One region of the Streptomyces sp. NPDC057010 genome, then DNA from elsewhere that is predicted to be linked to it. Evidence: riboswitches for the same ligand, from Rfam matches in the RefSeq annotation. Region 1 holds a riboswitch; the other holds the start of a gene.

Evidence for each region. A riboswitch is a leader RNA that binds a small molecule or an ion and turns the genes downstream of it on or off. The one in region 1 is predicted to bind thiamine pyrophosphate.
Region 2: it holds a riboswitch for thiamine pyrophosphate, as region 1 does, so the genes downstream of both, thiC (phosphomethylpyrimidine synthase ThiC) here and thiO (glycine oxidase ThiO) in region 1, are expected to answer to the same signal.

The regions. Positions count from the first base shown of each region.
Region 1 covers NZ_JBHUSC010000040.1:11,239-15,440, reverse strand. The annotation lists gene ACFTXQ_RS27005 (thiazole synthase) at 192-986, opposite strand; gene thiS (sulfur carrier protein ThiS) at 992-1,240, opposite strand; gene thiO (glycine oxidase ThiO) at 1,237-2,421, opposite strand; TPP riboswitch at 2,419-2,531, opposite strand; gene ACFTXQ_RS26990 (NAD(P)/FAD-dependent oxidoreductase) at 2,618-3,832, shown strand; gene ACFTXQ_RS26985 (Rv2175c family DNA-binding protein) at 4,044-4,202, shown strand, end outside.
Region 2 covers NZ_JBHUSC010000002.1:271,065-275,266, forward strand. The annotation lists gene ACFTXQ_RS03815 (SsgA family sporulation/cell division regulator) at 1-289, shown strand, start outside; gene ACFTXQ_RS03820 (YibE/F family protein) at 457-1,854, opposite strand; TPP riboswitch at 1,927-2,070, shown strand; gene thiC (phosphomethylpyrimidine synthase ThiC) at 2,065-3,852, shown strand; gene ACFTXQ_RS03830 (hypothetical protein) at 3,970-4,202, opposite strand, start outside.

The DNA of each region.
Region 1 (4,202 bases):
ACGGGAAACCCCCAAACCCTCCCTGGTACCGGGTGATCGGGTCCCGAACTCCGCCGTCCCGACCTGCCGGTCGGCTTGGCTGAGCGCGATGCGGAGGTGACCGACCCCGCTCGGCAGGTGGGCAGCCGCCGCCCCGCCGAGGCGGTGAGACGGGGCGGGGGCCCCGCCCGTGCGGGAACCCGTACGCCCCCTCAGAACGCCGGTCGCTCCGGGTCCAGGGTCGCCCGGCCGTCCGTCGGGGACGAGGCGTGGGCGAAGCGGCGTTGGGGGATGCGGCCCGCGCGGTGGGCGAGGCGGCCCGCCGAGACGGCGTCGCGCATCGCCGCCGCCATCAGGACCGGCTCCTGGGCGCGGGTCACCGCCGAGGCCAGCATCACCGCCGCGCAGCCCAGTTCCATGGCCAGGGCGGCGTCCGAGGCCGTGCCGGCCCCCGCGTCGAGGATCACCGGGACCCCCGCCCGCTCCACGATCAGCTCGAAGTTGTGCGGGTTGCGGATGCCCATGCCGGAGCCGATCGGCGAGCCGAGCGGCATGATCGCCGCGCACCCGACGTCCTCCAGCTTGCGCGCGAGCACCGGGTCGTCGTTCGTGTACGGGAGGACCGTGAAGCCCTCGTCGACCAGGATCTCGGCGGCGTCCAGCAGCTCGACGCCGTCGGGCAGGAGGGTCCGCTCGTCGGCGACCACCTCCAGCTTGATCCAGTCGGTGCCGAGCGCCTCGCGGGCCAGCCGGGCCGTGAGCACGGCCTCGCCCGCCGTGAAGCAGCCCGCGGTGTTCGGGAGGACGGCGATGCCCAGCTTGGACAGGACCGACAGGACGGAGCCCTGGACCGTCGGGTCCAGGCGGCGCATCGCCACGGTGGTGAGCTCGGTGCCGGAGGTGACCAGGGCCCGTTCCAGGACGTCCAGGCTCGGCGCCCCGCCCGTGCCCATGATCAGCCGGGAGGAGAAGGTCCGGTCGCCGAGGGTGAAGAGGTCGTCTGCCATGCCGCTCAGCCTCCCTGGACCGCGGTCAGGATCTCGACCCGGTCGCCCTCGTCCACCGGCGTGGCCGGCCACTGCCTGCGCGGGACCACGGTCTCGTTGAGCGCCGCGGCCACGCCCGAGGGGGCCGTGGTCAGCGTGGCGACCACCGCGTCGAGCGTGGTGCCGTCCGCGACCTCGCGCGCCTCGCCGTTGACGGTGATGGAGACCGAGTCGGACGCGGACCCGGACCCGGACCCGGGAAAGAGGACAGTCATGCGAACGACTCCTGTCGTGCGGCGGAGAACCGGCGGGGGGTGAAGGGGCGCGCGACGTCCGGCAGTTCGCCGGTGGTCAGCAGCTCCGCCATGACCTCGCCCGTGAGCGGGGTCAGTAGCACCCCGTTGCGGTAGTGCCCGGTGGCCAGGTGCAGGCCCGGCAGGTCGGTCGGGCCCAGCAGGGGGGCGTTGTCGGGGGAGCCGGGCCGCAGTCCCGCCCGGGTTTCGGTGAGGGGGAGTTCGGTGATGCCGGGCACCAGCTCGTGGGCGTCGCGCAGGAGTTCGTAGACCCCGCCCGCGGTGACCGTGGTGTCCCAGCCGAGTTCCTCGCTGGTGGCGCCGATGACGAGTTCGCCGTTCTCGCGCGGCACCAGGTAGACGTGGCTGCCGCGCACGACCGCCCGTACCGTGCGGGACAGGAACGGCGCGTAGGCGGCGGGCACGGTGAGCCGCAGCACCTGTCCCTTGACGGGCCGTACGGGGGCCGTGACCTCCGGCGGTACGCCCGCCAGCCGGCCGCTGAGCGAGCCCGCCGCCAGGACCACCTGGTCGGCGCGCAGCTCCGTACCGTCGTCGAGGACCGCGCCGGCGGCCCGGTCGGCGGTGACGAGCAGCCGTTCCGCGGCCGCCCGGTGGAGGGTCACCCCGGCGCCCTCGCAGGCGGCCAGCAGGGCGGCCGCGAGCCGGCGGGGGTCGACCTGGTGGTCGCCGTCCACGCGCAGGCCGCCGCGGACGCCCGGGGCGAGCATCGGCTCCAGGCGGCGGCACTCGCGGCCGGTGAGCCACTCGGACTCCAGGCCGCAGCGGCGCTGCAGGGCGTGGAGCTCGCGCAGGTGGAGCCGGTCGTCGGCGTCGAGGGCGACGGCGAGGGTGCCGCAGGCGCGGTAGCCGATGTCCATGCCGCCGCTCGCGTCGGCGAGCTCGGCGGTGAACGCCGGGTAGCGCTCGGCGGAGGCGAGGCCGAGGCCCAGCAGGGACTCCTCGCCGTAGTGCAGTTCGGTGACGGGGGCGAGCATGCCGGCCGCGACCTGGGCGGCTCCGCCGCCGGGCGCCGGGTCGGCGAGTACGGTGCGCAGCCCCCGCCGCGTCGCCTGCCAGGCCGTGACCAGGCCGATGATGCCGCCCCCGATGACGAGGACGTCGGATCCGTTTCGTCCGGATCCCTTCTGGGATGAGTGCATGGGCGTCCAGCCCCTCCCTTCGCCGGCATGACCCGGATCAGGTTCGTACGGTCGGAGGCCGGCCAGCCTCCCTCTCAGCCCGGTGCGCCCGGACTCCCGCGATAGGTACGGTGGCCAGACTAACCCCGCCGCGGACGGCGGGTAAGGGGCACCTCTTCCTGACGGACCGTCAGATGATTAGGCTGTGCGGATGATCATGCATATGGAACAGACCGAGAACGGCGTGGTGATCGTCGGCGCCGGAATGGCCGGGGTGCAGACCGCGGTCGCCCTCCGGGAGCAGGGCTTCACCGGCCCCGTGACCCTCCTGGGCGCCGAGCCCCACCAGCCCTACGACCGGCCCCCGCTGTCCAAGGCGGTGCTGCTCGGCAAGGCCGAGGACTCCGCCTTCGACGTGGACTTCGAAGGGCTCGGCATCGAGCTCAGGCTCGGTACGGAGGTCACCGGCCTGCGGGCCGCCGACCGCGAGCTGGACACCGAGGCGGGCCCGGTCCCGTACGGGATCCTCGTCCTGGCGACCGGCGCCGAACCGCTCACCCTCCCCGGCACCGGCGGCGTTCCCGGCGTACACCTGCTGCGCACCCTGGACGACGCGGCGCGCCTGCGCCCGGTCCTCGCCGAGGCGCCCTCGACGGTGGTCGTCGGGGCGGGCTGGATCGGCGCCGAGTTCGCCACCGCCGCCCGCGAGGCCGGCTGCGCGGTGACCGTGGTCGAGGCCGCGGACCGGGTCCTGGCCGGGGTGATGCCCGCCGAGGTCGCCGAGTCCATGGCGGGCTGGTACGCGGAGTCCGGCGCCGAGCTGATCACCGGCGCCAAGGTCGCCGGGATCGAGGAGGGCCGGGTCCTGCTGGCCGACGGGCGCACCCTGCCCGCCGGCGCCGTGGTGGTCGGCATCGGTGCCCGCCCCGCCACCGGATGGCTGGCCGGGACCGGCGTGGAGCTCGGCCCCGACGGCGCGGTCGTCGCCGACGAGTACCTGCGCACCTCGCTGCCCGGGGTCTACGCGGTCGGCGACTGCGCCTCCTTCCCCTCCGGGCGGTACGGGAAGCGGCTGCTCGTGCACCACTGGGACAACGCGCTCCAGGGGCCCCGCGCGGTCGCCAGGAACATCCTGGCCGGAGAGCCGGTCCAGGTCTACGACCCGGTCCCGTACTTCTGGTCGGACCAGTTCGGGCGCTTCGTCCAGTACGCCGGCCACCACGCCGGCGCCGACACCATGCTCTGGCGCGGGGACCCGGCCGACCGCACCTGGTCGGTGTGCTGGCTGCGCGACGGCGCCCTGGTCGCGGTCCTGGCCGTGGGCCGCCCGCGCGACGTGGCGCAGGGCCGCAAGCTCATCGAGACGGGCGTGGCGGTGGACCCGTCGAAGGTCGCCGACCCGGCGGTCCCGCTGAAGTCGGCCGCGGCGTAGCGGCTCCGGACAGGGGGCGGGGTCGGGGGCCGCTGCGCGGAGCCGGTCCCCGCCCCGCCCCTTCTCCGTTTCCTGGGCTCTGCCCAGACCCGCGCCTCAAACGCCGGCGAGGCTGGATGCGGCTGAGCCCCAGGGCGGCCCCCGGCCCCCCGTGACCCGGACGGGGCGGCTCGGGTACCGGCGGCCGATCCGAGGTGGCAGGCTTGTGCCCGTGACCGAGATTGACGCAAAGATCGATGCCCTAGTCCCCTCCTGGCTGTACCTCCCCGACATCGCGGAGATGCTCGACATCGAGGTGACCCGGGTCCGCCAGATGGTCAAGGAAGGGCAGCTGATCGCCGTACGCAGGGGCGAGAACCGTTCCCTGCAG
Region 2 (4,202 bases), on a different contig from region 1:
CCGGGAACTCCTCCTCGACGGCATCAACAAGCCGTGCGGTGACGGCGATGTGCACATCGCCCCGACCGATCCCGAGGAGCTGTCCGATGTCCACATCCGTCTCCAGGTCGGTGGCGACCGGGCCCTGTTCCGCGCCAGCGCGGCTCCGCTCGTCGCTTTCCTCGACCGGACCGACCGGCTCGTGCCGCTCGGCCAGGAGCGCAACCTCGGCGACTTCGAAGAGAACCTCGACGAGGCTCTCGGCAAGATCCTCGCCGAATCCCAGCAGAACGAACAGAACGCGGGCTGAACCACCACCGCACCACGGCACCACCACCGCACCGAGGCACTACCGCACCACGGACGACCGGCTCAGCGTGCCGACGCGCTGAGCGACACGTCCCGCCCCCTCACGGGCCGGCACCGCGCACGACCTGACCGGCAGCGCCCGCCGGCCCCACCCCTTCGGAACGCCATTCAGCGCTTGCGCCGCCGGCCCCGGCCGCCGCGGACCGGTCCCGAGGCCGGAACTGCGGCCGGGGATCCCGGCCGGTCTGCGGAGACGACCAGCGCGGCCAGTGCCGTCGTCACCGGAACCGAGGCCACCAGGCCGATCGAGCCCACGAGCGTCCGTACGATCTCCTCCGCCACCAGCTCGCTGTTGGCCACGGAACCCATACTGCTGTTCGCGATCGAGAACAGCAGGAGCAGAGGCAGTGCCGCGCCCGCGTAAGCCAGCACCAGCGTGTTGACCACCGACGCGATGTGGTCGCGGCCGATCCGGATGGCCGCCCTGTAGAGCGCCCGGGGCCCCATCGAGGGGTCGGCCTGATGGAGTTCCCAGACCGCTGACGTCTGGGTGACCGTCACATCGTCGAGCACGCCGAGCGATCCGATGATCACGCCCGCGAGCAGCAAACCGCTCATGTCGATGTCCGGGTAGAGCCCGTGGATCAGCCCGGTGTTGTCGTCGGTGTTGCCACTGAGGAACGCCCAGCCGATGAACAGCGAGCCCAGCAGCCCGATCAGCAGCAGCGAGACGAGCGTGCCGAGGACGGCGACCGAGGTGCGGGCGGTGAGCCCGTGGCACATGTACAGGGCGATGAGCATGATGGCGCTCGCCCCGACGACCGCCACGACGAGCGGGTTCGAACCCTGCAGGATGGCCGGGAGGATGAAGAGGGTCAGCACGCCGAAGCTGATGACCAGCGCGACCAGCGCGAACAGCCCCCGCATCCGGCCGACGACGACGACCGCGACCGCGAAGATGCCGGCCAGCAGCGCCATCGGGAACTTGCGGTTCACGTCGATCACCGAGTACTGGAGGTCGCGGGGGGCGTCCGGCGCGTACGCGACCACGACGCCCTGGCCCTTCGTCAACTGCCGTGGCGCGCCCGGCTGGACGATCTCCACGAACGTGCGGCCCTTGTCCGGGCCGGTGCCGACCTCGACAGTGGCCTTCTTGCACTCGCCGGTCTGCGCGGCCAGGGCCTCGCGCCCCTCGGGGGTGGACGTGTCGCCGGTGGGCGGAACCTGTGAGGCGTTCACCGATTTGCAGTCGACACGCTCCAGCGAGACGACCGTGCCCTGCTGTGTCTGCCGGTCGAAGCCGACCCCCGTCCGCTCGTGGGCGGGTGCGCCGCCCGGCCAGAGCACCGCCATGCCGATGAAGACGGCAGCGGCGAACGGGATCAGTACGGCCGCGATGACCTTGCGCAGGTGCTTCGAGACGGGGGCCGCCGGGCCGTGGCCATGGCTGTGACCGTGGCCGTGCCCATGACTGTGCCCGTGACTATGCCCTTGACCTGGGTGCTCGTGACCCGTGTGGCCGGTGTGGTCATTGGGCTCGTTGGGGGGCTGCGGCGAGGACGTCACCGGCAGATCATCGCAAGAGATGAGGGGGCCCACTGTTCAGCACGCCATAGATGACGCTAGCGTGGGGGCACCTTTGCACAACGCGGGAGCTCGGAGCACCGGGCTGAGAGGGCGCTGATCACCGTACGCACTAGTAATGCGTAAGGGAAGAGGCTGCGTCGACCGCCGAACCTGTTACCGGGTAATGCCGGCGTAGGGAGATCAGGTCTCATGACCATTCAGGACGCACGCACGCCTGCCGTCAGCCAGAACGCCGACGGCCAGACCGAGCGCCAGCCGGGCTGGCACAAGGGGTACGTGGCGGGCTCCCGCCCCGACATCCGGGTGCCGGTCCGCCAGGTCCACCTCACCAACGGCAAGGACGTCACGCTCTACGACACGTCCGGGCCGTACACCGACCCCCAGATCGAGACCGACGTCCGCCGTGGCCTCGCGCCGCTGCGCGAGAACTGGATCATCGGTCGCGGCGACACCGAGGAGTACGCGGGCCGTCCCGTGCGCCCCGAGGACGACGGGATCAAGCACACCTCGCCGCGCGGCGGGCTCAAGAACCTCGACGCGGTCTTCCCGGGCCGCCCGCGCCAGCCCCGCCGGGGCCGTGGCGGCGCCGCCGTCACGCAGCTCGCGTACGCCCGCCGCGGTGAGATCACCCCGGAGATGGAGTACGTCGCGATCCGCGAGAACGTCTCCCCCGAGGTCGTCCGCGAGGAGATCGCCGCAGGTCGCGCGGTGCTTCCCGCGAACGTGAACCACCCGGAGATCGAGCCGATGATCATCGGCAAGCGGTTCCTGGTGAAGGTCAACGCCAACATCGGCAACTCCGCGGTCACCTCCTCCATCGAGGAGGAGGTCGACAAGATGACCTGGGCGACCAAGTGGGGCGCCGACACGGTCATGGACCTCTCCACCGGCCGCAACATCCACACCACCCGCGAGTGGGTGCTGCGCAACTCCCCCGTCCCGATCGGCACCGTGCCGCTCTACCAGGCGCTGGAGAAGGTCGACGGCAAGGCCGAGGACCTGACCTGGGAGATCTACAAGGACACGGTCATCGAGCAGGCCGAGCAGGGCGTCGACTACATGACGGTCCACGCCGGCGTGCTGCTGCCGTACGTGCCGCTGACCGCCCGCCGCAAGACTGGCATCGTCTCGCGCGGCGGCTCGATCATGGCCGCGTGGTGCCTGGCGCACCACAAGGAGAACTTCCTCTACACGAACTTCGAGGAGCTCTGCGAGATCCTCGCGACGTACGACGTCACGTACTCGCTGGGTGACGGCCTGCGCCCCGGCTCCATCGCGGACGCCAACGACGCGGCGCAGTTCGCTGAGCTGAAGACGCTGGGCGAGCTGAACACGATCGCCAAGCGCCACAACGTCCAGACCATGATCGAGGGCCCGGGCCACGTCCCGATGCACAAGATCAAGGAGAACATCGACCTCCAGCAGGAGATCTGCGAGGAGGCGCCGTTCTACACGCTCGGCCCGCTGACCACGGACGTCGCGCCCGCGTACGACCACATCACCTCGGGCATCGGCGCCGCGATGATCGCCTGGTGGGGCACCGCGATGCTCTGCTACGTCACGCCCAAGGAGCACCTGGGCCTGCCCAACCGGGACGACGTCAAGACCGGCGTCATCACGTACAAGATCGCGGCACACGCCGCCGACCTGGCCAAGGGGCACCCCGGCGCCCAGGAGTGGGACGACGCGCTGTCGGACGCGCGGTTCGAGTTCCGCTGGGAGGACCAGTTCAACCTGGCCCTCGACCCGGACACGGCCCGTGAGTTCCACGACGAGACCCTTCCCGCCGAGCCGGCCAAGACCGCGCACTTCTGCTCCATGTGCGGTCCGAAGTTCTGCTCGATGAAGATCTCGCAGGACATCCGCCGCGAGCACGGCGGTGACCTGAAGGCGGAGGAGATCCAGGCGGGCATGGCGGAGAAGTCCGCCGAGTTCGCGGCCTCCGGCAACCGCGTCTACCTGCCGCTGGCCGACTGACGCACGGCCTCCCGCGCACGGGCCGGCCCGCGACACCGAGGGGGGAGTCGCGGGCCCGTCCGCTGTGCGGGACGGCGTGCGGGTCGTGCCCGGCGGTCGGGGGAGCGCCGCCGGACCTCAGTCCGGCCGGTGGTCCGGGCCGCCGAAGTCCGGGCTCGTGAAGTCCGGCGGGGTATAGCCGGGCCGGGGCCCCTCTGACGAGGACCCCGGGCTGGTGAAATCAGGCGCGGTGTAGCCCAGATGCGGCATCCGGCCCCCGCGTCCGCGCGGAGGCGGCAGGGCCGGGCCGGTGTTCGGCTCGGCCAGGGCGTCCCGCAGGAACGGCATGATCCCGCGCTCCAGCAGGGCGC